3 regions of the Pseudomonas sp. GW821-FHT09H03 genome follow, and region 2 is predicted to be linked to each of the others. Evidence: riboswitches for the same ligand, from Rfam matches in the RefSeq annotation. Region 2 holds a riboswitch; each other region holds the start of a gene.
The links. A riboswitch is a leader RNA that binds a small molecule or an ion and turns the genes downstream of it on or off. The one in region 2 is predicted to bind cobalamin.

Region 1: it holds a riboswitch for cobalamin, as region 2 does, so the genes downstream of both, AC07OG_RS09330 (CbtB domain-containing protein) here and AC07OG_RS07965 (ABC transporter substrate-binding protein) in region 2, are expected to answer to the same signal.
Region 3: it holds a riboswitch for cobalamin, as region 2 does, so the genes downstream of both, cobO (cob(I)yrinic acid a,c-diamide adenosyltransferase) here and AC07OG_RS07965 (ABC transporter substrate-binding protein) in region 2, are expected to answer to the same signal.

The regions. Positions count from the first base shown of each region.
Region 1 covers NZ_JBWKOF010000005.1:238,825-243,414, forward strand. Annotated here, with positions in the region: gene cobM (precorrin-4 C(11)-methyltransferase) at 1-47, opposite strand, end outside; gene AC07OG_RS09320 (cobalamin biosynthesis protein) at 131-544, opposite strand; gene AC07OG_RS09325 (CbtA family protein) at 541-1,248, opposite strand; gene AC07OG_RS09330 (CbtB domain-containing protein) at 1,260-1,451, opposite strand; cobalamin riboswitch at 1,570-1,794, opposite strand; cobalamin riboswitch at 1,988-2,200, shown strand; gene cobW (cobalamin biosynthesis protein CobW) at 2,304-3,371, shown strand; gene cobN (cobaltochelatase subunit CobN) at 3,375-4,590, shown strand, end outside.
Region 2 covers NZ_JBWKOF010000004.1:291,487-296,076, forward strand. Annotated here, with positions in the region: gene AC07OG_RS07950 (iron-containing redox enzyme family protein) at 1-169, shown strand, start outside; gene AC07OG_RS07955 (methyltransferase) at 166-1,152, shown strand; gene AC07OG_RS07960 (acetyltransferase domain-containing protein) at 1,334-2,506, shown strand; cobalamin riboswitch at 2,539-2,733, shown strand; gene AC07OG_RS07965 (ABC transporter substrate-binding protein) at 2,876-3,883, shown strand; gene AC07OG_RS07970 (FecCD family ABC transporter permease) at 3,892-4,590, shown strand, end outside.
Region 3 covers NZ_JBWKOF010000013.1:69,382-73,971, forward strand. Annotated here, with positions in the region: gene AC07OG_RS18995 (PQQ-dependent sugar dehydrogenase) at 1-793, opposite strand, end outside; gene AC07OG_RS19000 (hypothetical protein) at 861-1,445, opposite strand; cobalamin riboswitch at 1,599-1,833, shown strand; gene cobO (cob(I)yrinic acid a,c-diamide adenosyltransferase) at 1,915-2,526, shown strand; gene AC07OG_RS19010 (cobyrinic acid a,c-diamide synthase CobB) at 2,523-3,923, shown strand; gene bluB (5,6-dimethylbenzimidazole synthase) at 3,920-4,570, shown strand; gene cbiB (adenosylcobinamide-phosphate synthase CbiB) at 4,567-4,590, shown strand, end outside.

The DNA of each region.
Region 1 (4,590 bases), on a different contig from region 2:
ATCAGTTCGGGGTCGCCGGGGCCTGCGCCAATGAAGTAGACGGTCATGCTCGGTTCCTGTGGCAAAAAACGGCTGGGCAAGGCTTCAGATGAAGAATGCTCATGATCGAAGGTGGGGATTATCGGGGATTTTATGCCGCGCCAGCCAATGCCAGGGTTGCCTGGGCATATTTTTGTCGCGCAATCAGCAGCTTTGCCGGCGCCTGGGCCAGTTGTTCGGCCAATGCCAGGGCGGCGCTTTCCGCTACGCCGTAGCAGCCGGTGCGTTCGAAGGCGATTTGCGATTGATGAGTGAGATGTTGCTCATAGGCGGCAAGTTGTTCGCTGCTGAAGTAGGTCACCGGTAGCCCAAGCTGCGCGGCCAACTCGTTCAGGGCCGGCTCTTCGCGCTTGAGATCGATACTGGCCAGGGCCTTTATTTCATGCAATTGGATCTGGTGTGCTTGCAACGCCTGCTCCAGCAGCGCCAGCAGCGTACTGACCGGGCAGCCGCGCTGGCAGCCCAGGCCGACCACGAGGGTCGGCGCTGCGCTGATGTCACTCATGCGTGGTATTGGCCATCGCTTTTGCGGCGGAACAACCAGGCGCTGATCAGGCCCAGGGCCAGCCAGAACGCCACGTTGGTCAACTGCGAAGCGATTTTGAATTGTGTCTCCAGCGCCTCTGGAGCGAGCATCGAATGCACTTCAGGTTGCGGCGCACCAATCAAATGGGGAACGGCGAGAGTGGCGACACCCAGGGCTTTCATCAGCCAGTGACGGCCGAAAACGATAAGGGCGATACCGACAGCCGTGCAAGCCGCGGTGCCGATCCACCAGAGCTGACGTTGCGCCAGGTCGGCCGCCGCGGTGCCCGGCAGTTCCGGTGGCAGGCCGAGGGTTGGCGCGAGCACGAAAGTCGCATAGCCGGCCAGGCCCCAGAGCAGACCCTGGGAAGTCCTGGTCGGAGCGCGCAAGGTATACAGGCCGGCCAGCATCAGGGCGAAGCCGACGGCCACCACCAGATTTCCCCCAGTGGTCGACAGCACGCGCTGCCAGCCGTCTTGCGGCTCCCAGGCTTCGGCGTCGTGGGTGTGGGCGGCGTTGGCGCCCCCTGCGTGTTCATGGACTTCAACGGCGGCCGGCTCGGTTATTTCGTAGGTCTCGGCCTGCAATATCAACGGGGCCACCCAGAAGCTTTGCAAGAGGGTCAGCAGCAGGGCGGCCAGAAGCCCGGTGAAACCTGCGGTTTGCGCGATACGCTTGATCATGTCGGCAGCTCTCAATGGCACGGAAAGGCAGAGCTGTGGCGGGTATCGTGAGCGGCGTTGTGCACCGCTTCGATGTGCGAGAAGCCGGCGAAGTAAACAAGGGACGCACCCAGGATCGACGCGCAGACGGCGGCGGTCAGACGCTGGGTCAGGGTCGTGGTGGTGCTGGCGGTGCTGTGGCCGGTGCTGCTGATGATCGACATGGCGTTTCCCTTTGTTCTGTCAGCGGGAACAAGAACGCATGCAGAGCCCTGCACGAGCGAGCGCGCAGAAGTTCAAACAGCGCCCGCCCACCGCGGGTTGTTGTTCAGAGACCGTACTGGTCACTTTGTGTTGCGGGCCGGTCTCCGGGCTCACGAGGGGCGCAGGCATCGCCTGAACCTGCAAGCATCACCTTCCCACGCCATATCGGCACAGTGGATCTGACGCTTCACTCGCTTACCGTTGCGGGGGCAGCACCGGACTGACATGGCTTTGGAGTAAAGCACATGATTCACCGGTTTCCCGTTTCACCCTGTGAAGGGCACCCGTAACAAGCGTCTAGGAGAGCATGGGCGGGGGTTGGGCGTCAATTGGCAAACGTTCTCATCGCAAACCGTGTCGCACCCTTCGCGAGCAAGCCCGCTCCCACATTTGACTGTATTTCCCTGACAGAACTCGGCCGAATGTGGGAGCGGGCTTGCTCGCGAAGGCGACGCCGCAATATCAATGTGAACATTGACCCGCCCCCGCACGATGCGTAGCCTTGCGCTTTCGAGGTTCTTCGGCGTTTGCCGAAGCTAAGAAGGGAACGCGGTCAATGCCGCGGCTGCCCCCGCAACTGTGAACGGTGATGTTCGTTGCCACGCCACTGCAGGCTCTCCATGAGGCCGGCGGGAAGGCGCAGCGAATGCCAGGTCGCCAAGACCGGCACACCGTCAGCCAGGAGACCTGCCTCGATACAGATTCTGACTTTCAACCGGGCGGGGTGATCCGGTGGCGAATTCTTCCAGGCACGCGCGTGCGCGTTGCCGGTCGTCGTCCCGTATGCCCGCCACCTTGCCAAAGGGCATCCGATGAAAACACTGGCCAAACTCCCCGTCACCATCGTCACCGGCTTCCTCGGCTCGGGTAAAACCACACTGCTGCGGCACATGCTCGACAATGCCCAGGGCCGCCGTATCGCGGTGATCGTCAACGAGTTCGGCGAACTGGGTATCGATGGTGAAATCCTCAAGCAGTGCTCAATCGGTTGCACCGAAGAAGAAGCCAACGGTCGTGTCTATGAGCTGGCCAACGGCTGCCTGTGCTGCACGGTCCAGGAAGAATTCTTCCCGGTGATGCGTGAACTGGTCGCCCGCCGTGGTGACCTCGACCATATCCTCATCGAGACCTCGGGCCTGGCTTTGCCCAAACCCCTGGTGCAAGCCTTCCAGTGGCCGGAAATTCGTAGTGCCTGCACGGTAGACGCGGTCATCACCGTGGTCGACAGCCCGGCCGTCGCCGCCGGCACCTTCGCCGCATTCCCCGATCAGGTCGACGCCCAGCGAAAACTCGATCCGAACCTGGACCATGAGTCGCCGCTGCACGAGCTATTTGCCGATCAACTGGCCAGCGCCGACCTGGTGATCCTCAACAAGGCCGATCTCATCCGCCCTGAAGATCTGGCCCGCGTGCGCCTGGAAGTCGCCGAAGAACTGCCGCCAGCGGTAAAAATCATTGAAGCCAGCAGCGGTCGCCTGCCGCTGGACGTGCTGATCGGCCTTGGCGTCGGCTCCGAAGAGCACATCGACAGCCGTCACAGTCACCATGACCATCATCACGATGGCGATGATCATGATGACCACGATCACGACGCTTTCGACTCCATTTCCATTGAACTGCCGCAAGCCGACGAAAGCCTGTTGCTGGATGCGCTGACCCAACTGGTGGTCCAGCACGGCATCCTGCGAGTCAAGGGCTTCGCCGCGATCCCGAACAAACCGATGCGCCTGCTGATCCAGGGCGTGGGCACTCGCTTCGACAAGCACTTCGACCGCCAATGGGGCGCCGAAGAAGCGCGGGTCACCCGTCTGGTGCTGATCGGCCAGGAACTCGACGCCGCTCAACTCGAAGCGCAACTGCGCGCCGCACTCAGCGTGTAAGCCATGCACCTGCTCAGGACCCAGCCCGGCGGCTTCGTGTCGGAGGACAACATTGCCGACCTTGGACAAACCCCCGCCGAACTGGTGATCCTGTGCAGCGGCGATTCCAGCCTGGCGTTGCTCGCCGAAGCGGCGCAGCAGTTGCCCGACGACTACCCGAGCGTGCGCCTGGCCAATCCGATGCAGGTACAGAACCATGCCTCGGTCGACTTGTATGTCGACCAAGTGCTGCGCCACGCCAAGGTGATTCTGATTTCACTGCATGGCGGCATCGCCTATTGGCGCTACGGTGTCGAGCGTCTGGTCGAACTGTCACAGCGCGGCGTGCAGTTGATCCTGGTGCCGGGCGATGACCGTCCGGACCCGGAGTTGAGCGACCTGAGCACGGTGCTTCCTGAAGATCGCGAGCGGCTCTGGCATTTCCTGCGCCAGGGTGGCATGGCCAATGCGCTGGACCTGTTTCGCTGCCTGGCCAATCGATGGCTTGCGCGTGATTATTCATGGTCGCAGCCTCAGGTACTGCCGCGCACGGCGATCTACCACCCGCATACAAGTCCCGCACGACTGAGTGATTGGCAAGCCGACTGGCAGGCCGGCCAGCCAGTGGCGGCGGTGCTGTTTTACCGTTCGCATTTGCAGGCGGCCAACACCGCTTTTATCGACGTGTTCTGCGAGCGCTTGCGGGCAGCGGGGTTGAACCCGTTGCCGATTGCACTGGCCAGCCTGAAAGAGCCCGCCTGCCTGACGGTGGTCGAGGACTTGTTGGATGAAGCTGAAGCAGGGGTGATTCTCAATACCACAGGTTTTGCCCAATCCAGTCCCGAAGCGCCGCATCTGCGACCGTTTCGCCGCAATATCCCGGTGATCCAGGCCATCTGCGCCCAAGACAACGAACCTGGCTGGCGCGCCAGCGAGCAGGGGCTTGGCCCCCGGGATCTGGCGATGCACATCGCCTTGCCGGAGCTGGACGGACGCATCATCAGTCGGCCGATCAGCTTCAAGGACCTGGCGTGGCGCAGCGAGCGCAGTCAGTGCGATGTGGTGTGCTACCGGCCACAACCGCAGCGCATGGATTTTGTCGCAGAACTGGCCCGGCGCTGGGTAGATTTGGCGCGCCTGTCCAACGGGCAAAAACGCATCGCCTTGATCCTCGCCAACTATCCCACGCGCGACGGTCGCATCGGCAATGGCGTCGGTCTCGACACCCCGGCGGCGGCGC
Region 2 (4,590 bases):
TCGGCGCGATAGCAGAGTTTCGCCGAGCGCGTCGTCACCCGCTTTGCTGTTGGCGTCTGTTGAAGAGCTTATTGCGCTGATGGGTCCCGACTCGCACCCGACACCCGAAGGTCTGGCCGCTACCAGAATCTACTCTCAACGTCTTTCTCAAGGGTCACTGACATCATGAATCGATCCGACCTTTGCGACTCGAGCGCGAACACGGCTGTATCGGAACACCACAGTCAAGACCTGGCCTTGCTGCATCTGGGGCAACGTCTACAGCAACAGCAATATCGGTTCGTGACGGTGACGCCATTGACTCACCTGCGGGTCAATGGACGAGAGGAAAACCGCACGGCGCACAATCTGAGAGATATCTTCGGCTGGAGTCGCCCGTTCGAGGCCGGTTTGCTTGGGGCGCAAGAGCATCAGGCGCTATTTCAAAGTGGCTTCCTGCACCCCCAGGCTGACATGTGGGTGAGTGGCGTACGCTGGTCGAGCCTCGACGATTTGCTCCTGGTTCATTCCAGTTTTCCTACCCAGGCTCACGACTCGGTTTTTTTCGGCCCCGACACCTATCGTTTCGCTCAGGCAGTGGAGGGCTTCCTGCAATCTTCCGTGCATCCGATCCAGACGGCAGTGGACATTGGTTGCGGTAGCGGGGTCGGTGCCATTCTGATCGCCAGGGCACGACCGGACGCTCAGGTCACGGCACTGGATATCAATCCCCTGGCCCTGAGATTCACCGCCGTCAATGCTTCGCTTGCAGGGGTCGATAATGTTTGCGCGTGCCACAGCGATATCCTTGCAGGAACAACAGGCTGTTTTGACCTGATCGTCGCCAACCCACCATACATGCAAGACACTCAACGTCGCGCCTACCGACATGGCGGGGAGCATTTGGGTTCGGAGTTATCGGTGCGTATTTTGACCCAGGCGATCGAGCGCCTGACGCCGGGAGGCAGCGTGATTCTGTATACCGGCGCGCCTTGTGTAGAGGGCGTGGATTTGTTTCTTGAGCAGGCGCTGCCGCTGGTTGACCGCCCGGGACTGGCCTGGAGCTATCGGGAGATGGATCCCGACGTCTTTGGAGAGGAACTGGAGTCGGATATCTACAGGGAAGTCGAGAGAATTGCGGCGGTCGTGCTTATCGTAACCAAAAGACAGTAGGTCTTGCAGGTATGGCATCTCCCCTTCTTGGTCCTCCCACTGGCTTTTATGAGTGTTGAAGGGGAGCGCACAGCCCCCCTTGAAAGAGTCGCCTTCGGATTATTTTATGTTATATAATAACATTATATTGACTGCCGGCCGTTAACTGGCAGCGCTATCCCCCCCTTGCCTGCGGCTTTCAATGACAACCCTTTATCAAACCCCACCCGCCACCCGCGCCAGTCAACGCCTGATGTCCATCGATGCCCTCAGGGGTTTGGTGATCCTGTTCATGCTGCTGGATCACGTACGCGAGACGTTCTTTCTGCACCGCCAGGTGGCTGACCCGATGGCCATCGACACCACCGAGCCGACGTTGTTTTTCAGCCGCACCCTCGCCCATTTATGTGCGCCGGTGTTCGTGCTGCTCACCGGACTGTCCGCTTACCTGTACGGCGAAAAGCACCAGGGCCGGAACGCGGTGTCGATGTTCCTCTTCAAGCGTGGCCTGTTCCTGGTTCTGCTGGAGTTCACGCTGGTGAATTTCGCCTGGACCTTCCAGTTCCCGCCCCATGTGATTTACCTGCAGGTGATCTGGGCGATTGGCGTGAGCATGCTTGCCCTTGCTGCGCTGGTCTGGCTGCCGCGGCCGATTCTGTGGGTTGTGGGTGCGGTCATCGTCGCCGGGCACAACCTGCTCGATCCGCTGCACTTCCCGGTCGGATCAGCCATGCACCTGCCGTGGGCCATTTTGCATGATCGCGGCTGGATCGAGTTCTCTGACGGCCTGCGCCTGCGCAGCTCCTACCCTGTGCTGCCGTGGATCGGTGTCATCGCCCTGGGTTATTGCATCGGCCCCTGGTTCGCGCATTCAGCCTCTGCCCGCCTGCGTCAACGCCATCTGTTGCTGGGGGGTGCCGGCGCGCTTTTGGGCTTTGTCGCACTGCGCCTGGTCAACGGGTATGGCGAGGCGCAATGGAGGGTGCATGAAACCACCACACAGACCCTCATGAGCTTCTTCAACATCACTAAGTACCCACCTTCTCTGCTGTTCCTTGCGCTGACACTCGGGGTGGGCCTGTTGCTGCTTCTTGGCTTCGAGCGGGCTCGGCAACGCCAGTGGATCAGCGCTTTGGCGGTGTTTGGTGCGGCGCCGATGTTCTTCTACCTGCTGCACCTTTATGTGCTGAAGGTGCTCTATCTGACCAGCGTCGCGTTGTTCGGTCTGAACCAGAGCGACTACTTCGGTTTCGATAGCATTTTTTCGGTGTGGCTGACGGCGGTGCTGCTGGCCGCCGCGCTGTATCTGCCTGTGCGCTGGTTTGCCGCCGTGAAGGCCCGCCGTCGTGATATCGGCTGGCTCAAATACTTCTGATCCAGAGAGGGTTCGCCTCGGGCGGCATGATCGACTAACATGCCGCCGCCGGTTTCCAAATGGGATTAATAGGGAATCCGTGATGCGTGCAACGCATCAAACGGAACTGCCCCCGCAACTGTAGGTGCTGAGCGTGCTCCTGAACTGCCACTGGGATTGAACCCCGGGAAGGCTGGAGCATGCGATGACGCATCAGTCAGGAGACCTGCCGGCCAAGTAACAATCACTGACCGGCGGGGTGTCCGGGAAGGACATCCTTGCGCGCGCGTCACTCAGGTGATCGCCCTGCCCTGCTTTTTGGCAGCGTTCGATGATGTGTTTCCAGACCGTGCACCCTTGCTCCGTGTACGGTTCAAATGTAGATGCATCATGCTGTTGCCCCGCTTTGTCACCCTATTCGCTGGCCTGGGTCTTTGCTCGCTGGTCTGTGCCGCGCCTACTGAATATCCGCTGACGGTCGAGAACTGCGGTGCCACGCTGACCTTCCCACACGCACCGGCTCGAACCGTCACGATCGGCCAGGCCGGCACCGAAATGCTCTTTGCCCTCGGGCTGGGTGACAAACTGGCCGGCACTTCTCTGTGGTTCAACGATGTGCTGGATAAGTACAAGGGGCAAAACGACAAGATCGAACGCCTGGCGGATAACGAGCCGAGTTTCGAGTCGGTGATCGGCAAACGACCGGAACTGGTCGCTGTCGAGCTGGAGTGGATGGTCGGCCCGCAAGGCGCAGTCGCTACCCGCGAGCAGTTTCACGAACTGGGAATCGCCACTTACCTCATGCCCTCGGATTGCGAATCCAAGGACAACCTGGTCGGTGCCGACGGCACTCGCCTGGCGCCGTTTCGTGTGCAAAGCATCTACAAAAGCATCACTGAGCTGGCCAGGATTTTCGATGTTCAGGCCCGTGGCCAACAGTTGAACGCGCAACTCAAGGCCAGTCTGGCCAGGTCCGTTGCCGCAGTGCAAGACAAGAACCACACCAGTGCACTGGTGTGGTTTTCCAGTGCCAGTCTGGATATCGACCCCTATGTCGCCGGTCACAAAGGCATTCCAGACTTCATGCTCAAAACGCTGGGTGTGCGCAATGTGGTGCAGTCCGACGAAGAGTGGCCAACGGTCGGTTGGGAAACCATCGCAAAAGCCAACCCGACTTTCCTGGTCATCGCCCGCATGGATCGCCGTCGTTTCCCCGCTGACGACTACCAAAAGAAGCTGGCATTCCTGCACAGCGATCCGGTAACCCGCAACATGGACGCGGTAAAAAACAACCGCATCATCATCCTCGACGCCATGGCCATGCAGGCCAGCCTGAGAATGTTCGATGGGCTGCAAGCCCTGGCAACGGCCATCAACAGCTACGACCTGCCAAAATGACTGCAGCGCTGATTCGTACCCTGCTGGCGTTGGTGGCCCTGCTTTTAAGCGTGGTTGCCGGTGTCGCTATCGGTGAAACAAGCATCGAACCCGGCGTGGTACTCCAGGTGCTGGCCAACAAACTGTGGAATGCCGGCTATGTTCTCGACCCCATCGACGAAGGCATCGTCTGGAACTACCGCCTGACCCGCGCGTTGGTCGCAGGAGCTTGCGGTGCGGGCCTGGCGACCTGCGGGGTGATCCTGCAATCGCTGTTGCGCAACCCGTTGGCCGATCCCTATCTGCTCGGCATTTCCGCGGGCGCTTCGACGGGGGCCGTTCTGGTGGCGTTACTCGGTATCGGTGCCGGAGCCATTTCGATGTCGGTCGGGGCGTTTGCCGGAGCCGTTGCTGCCTTTGCTGTCGTGGTTTTACTGGGGCGCGCCAGCGGTGTCCCTGGCAGTACCGGTCAGATCATCCTGGCGGGGATTGCCGGTTCGCAGCTGTTCAATGCGCTGACTGCATTTTTGATCACCAAGTCGGCCAGCTCCGAACAGGCACGCGGCATCATGTTCTGGTTGCTGGGCAACCTCAGTGGTGTGCGCTGGCCTTCGGTGTGGCTGGCCGTTCCCGCTGCCATGGCCGGTCTGGCCGTTTGCCTGTGGCACCGTCGCGCGCTGGATGCCTTCACCTTTGGTACCGACTCCGCCGCCTCGCTCGGCATTGCC
Region 3 (4,590 bases), on a different contig from region 2:
CCATACCGTTGGGGTTGCGCAGGCCGGAGGCGAAAATCCGCTGGTTGCCGGTGGTGCGATCGACTTCCCAGATCGCCGCGCGACCCTCTTCCTTGTCCATGCCGTGTTCGGCGACGTTGCTGTTGGAGCCAACGGTAACGTACAGCTTGCTACCGTCCTTGCTGGCGATGACGTTTTTGGTCCAGTGGTGATTCAGCGTGCCGCCCGGCAGGTCGAGCACTTTGATTGGTTGCGCCTTGATCACCGTATCGCCGGTTTCATAGTGAAAACGCAGCAGGCGGTCGGTGTCGGCCACGTACAGGTCGTTGCCGACCAGGGTCATGCCAAACGGCGAGTTGAGGTTTTGCAGGAACACTGTGCGGGTTTCGGCAACGCCGTCGTGGTCCTTGTCGCGCAACAATGTGATTCGATTCGGGCTCGGTACGCCAGCACCCGCGCGACCCATGACCTTCTTCATTACCCAGCCTTTAACGCCCTTGCCATCATCGGGTTTGGGTGGCGCATTGGTTTCCGCCACCAGAATGTCGCCGTTGGGCAGCACGTACAGCCATCTAGGGTGGTCCAGGTTTTCGGCGAACGCCGCCACTTGAGTTCCTGTCGCGGCGACCGGTTTCGCGCCCTGCGGCCAGCCTGTTGCCGGCGCTATGTTCATCGTCGGCAGCAGGGTTTTGTTGGGTTGCGGGAGCTGGGGGGACGGCCCGGTGCCGTCGGCGACTTTCAGGCTGGCGCTTTCACCGCAGGCGGCGAGCCCACCGACGAGCGTAATCATGACAAAGAGCTGGGAGGTGCGCATGCTGGGCTTCCCTATGAATACCTTCTTCTAATCATAGAGAAGCGTTATCGCGCGAAGGTTCAACGCCTCAGGTGCGAGCTTCTTTGAAAAGCACGGCAATCCCGGGGTGGTAGTTGCCGGCCTCGTTGCGCAACTTGCGATAGGCGTAGGGGAAGTACCAAGCCACGGCGCAGGTATGCTCCTTTTGCAGGTCGTCGACCATGTCCTGCAGCTCTTCCGGCGTGGCACCCTGCTGGGCTTTGTGCGGGGCGACGAACAGGCAGCCCAGTTTCAGCTCGCTGGCATGACTCAGGCGCCTGGCATCGCTGGTGACGTCGAGCAATGCCTGAGTCACATTGAGGCTGTTGACCCGTGGCCAGCGCTGGCTGGTCTGGATGTAGGCACGGGTGTCGGGTGTCGCGAGAAACAGATCGGCGCGGCTGTTGCGTTCGCCTTCTTCGGTCTGTTTGCGGGTTTGCGTCTGTTGCAGGGTGACCATTTCGGCCATCCAGGCTGCCACGGAGAGCAATCCAAGATTGGCCTTTTCGTCGTGCCAGTACGGCGTTTCACCGTCGCCGCGTATGGCGTTGTAACGGTCGATGCAGTCGAACCAGCGTTCCAGCGCCGGGCGCAGGAATTCCAGCTTCGGATTGCTGATGATCATGCCTTGCATGGGGTTCACCCTTGTTATTGTGTAGTAAATTTATGGCGCTTTGATATCACTGCTGGGGCCAAGGCACAAGATCGCTGTCGGATTATTGATCAGCGCACTTAATTGCTCTCCAGCGTCCCGGCTTTAATTGACGCTCCACCCCCAACCCTCTAACCTTCGCGGCTTGTTTCAGGTGCTCTGTGGCTTGGGTCGACAGAGTGAAACAGGGAAGCCGGTGAGTGAGCCTTCGATGGGTTCGAAAGCCCACAATCCCGGCGCTGCCCCCGCAACGGTAAATGAGTGAAAGCTGCGCCTTGAGCCACTGTGTCCATTGTCGACATGGGAAGGCGCGCAGCCTGGCGCAAAGCCGCTCATGAGCCCGGAGACCGGCCTGATTCATCCAGTGGCATCACGGTGGGCGATGCCAGGCTTGTTGCCACCTATTCTTGTGCCTGCCCGCCGTTATCCAGACTCAACGGAGAGCTCCCCCATGACTGATACCCCCGATCGTGACGAACGTCACCTGGCGCGCATGCAGCGCAAAAAAGCCGTGATCGACGAACGCATCGCCAATTCCCCGAATGAATGCGGCCTGTTGCTGGTGTTGACCGGCAACGGCAAAGGCAAGAGTAGTTCGGCTTTCGGCATGCTCGCGCGCGCCATGGGCCATGGCATGCAATGCGGCGTGGTGCAGTTCATCAAGGGACGCAACAGCACCGGAGAAGAACTGTTCTTCCGGCGTTTCCCCGAGCAGGTGCGCTTTCATGTGATGGGCGAGGGGTTCACCTGGGAAACCCAGGACCGCCAGCGCGACATCGCCGCCGCGCAAGCGGCGTGGCAGGTTTGCCGCGAGCTGCTGCGTGACCCTGCCATAGGCCTGGTAGTACTCGATGAATTGAATATCGCCCTCAAGCACGGCTACCTCGACCTCGATCTGGTGCTCAGCGACCTGCAGGCCCGTCCGCCCATGCAACACGTGGTGGTTACCGGCCGCGCCGCGAAAGCGGAAATGATCGAGCTGGCCGACACCGTCACCGAAATGGGCATGATCAAGCACGCCTTCCAGGCCGGGATCAAGGCGCAGAAAGGCGTCGAGCTGTGAAGCAATCCCGTCATTGTCCGGCGGTGCTGATTGCCGCGCCGGCTTCCGGTCAGGGCAAGACCACCGTCACCGCCGCGCTGGCCCGCTTGCATCGCAATCAAGGACGCAAGGTGCGGGTGTTCAAGTGCGGACCCGACTTTCTCGATCCGATGATCCTCGAACGCGCCAGCGGTGCGCCGGTGTATCAACTGGACATGTGGATGGTCGGTGAACAGGACAGTCGTCGCCTGTTGTGGGAAGCCGCCGGCGAGGCCGACCTGATCCTTATCGAAGGGGTCATGGGCCTGTTCGATGGCACGCCGTCCAGTGCCGATCTGGCCCGGCATTTTGGTGTGCCAGTGTTGGGTGTCATCGATGGCACCGCCATGGCGCAGTCGTTTGGCGCGCTGGCCCTGGGTCTGGCGCGTTATCAACCGGACTTGCCGTTTGCCGGAGTGCTGGCCAACCGCGTGGGCACCCAGCGTCACGCGCAATTGCTCGAAGGCAGCCTCACCGAAGGGTTGCGCTGGTATGGTGCCTTGTCCCGTGAGACCGGGATCGAGTTGCCGAGCCGGCACCTGGGACTTGTCCAGGCCAGTGAATTGAACGATCTCGACTTGCGTCTCGATGCCGCGGCCGACGCCCTGGCCAGCAGTTGCGAAGTAGCGCTGCCACCGGCGGTAGAGTTTGCGACTCCCGATGTGCTTGAAGTCGAACCGTTACTGGCCGGCGTGCGCATTGCCATCGCCCGTGATGAAGCCTTTGCCTTCACCTACGGCGCGAGCCTGGATCTGCTGCGCGCGATGGGCGCCGAGTTGTCATTCTTTTCGCCGATCCGCGACAGTGGTTTGCCTGAGGCGGACAGTTTGTATCTGCCGGGCGGTTATCCGGAATTGCATCACGTGGCGCTGTCGCGGAACACGTCGATGCTGGCGGCGATCCGCGCCCACCATGCAGCTGGTAAACCGCTATTGGCCGAGTGTGGCGGCATGCTTTACCTGCTCGACTCGTTGACTGATGTCGAGGGCACCCGCGCCGAACTGGTCGGTTTGTTGCCGGGTGAGGCTGTCATGCAAAAGCGTCTGGCGGCGCTGGCGTTGCAAGCGGTGGAGTTGCCAGAGGGCGTGCTGCGTGGGCACACGTATCACCATTCGCTGACCACCACTGGACTTGAGCCGATTGCCCGAGGCTTGAGCCCGAATGGCGGACGTGGGGCCGAGGCGGTTTATCGCGAGGGGCGGATGACGGCTTCCTACGTGCACTTCTATTTTCCATCCAACCCATCAGCGATTGCCGCACTATTTGCCCCCGAGCCTGAAGCCGCCTTCGCTGGCAAGCCAGCTCCCACAAGGATTGATGTATTGCCTGAAGAAATGCAGAACCCTGTGGGAGCGGGCTTGCCCGCGAAGAGGCCATGACTGACAACGCCTTTTCCGAAGCCGAACGCGCCGCCGTCTACCGCGCCATCGCCGAACGCCGCGACATGCGCCATTTCAGCGGCGGCACCGTCGAGCCCGAACTGCTCCGGCGCCTGCTCGAAGCCGCACACCAGGCACCCAGCGTCGGCCTGATGCAGCCATGGCGTTTCATCCGCATCGGCGACAGAACGCTGCGCGGGCAGATCCGGCAACTGGTGGAAGAAGAACGTATCCGCACCGCCGAAGCACTCGGCGAGCGCAGCGATGAGTTCATGAAACTCAAGGTCGAAGGCATCAGCGATTGCGCCGAAGTGCTGGTCGCCGCGCTGATGGATGATCGCGAGCGACATATCTTCGGCCGCCGCACCCTGCCGGAAATGGACATGGCGTCGTTGTCCTGCGCCATTCAGAACCTGTGGCTGGCCTCCCGCGCCGAAGGGCTGGGCATGGGCTGGGTATCTCTGTTCGAACCGCAGGCGCTGGCCGATCTACTGAAATTGCCACCCGGCGCCAAACCCCTCGCGGTGCTGTGCCTGGGGCCGGTCAAAGAATTCTATCCAGCGCCGATGCTGGTACTCGAAGGCTGGGCGCAAGCGCGTCCGTTGAGCGAACTGCTGTACGAAAATTATTGGGGAGTGAGTCAATGAGTGTGGCGTTGTTGAGTGTC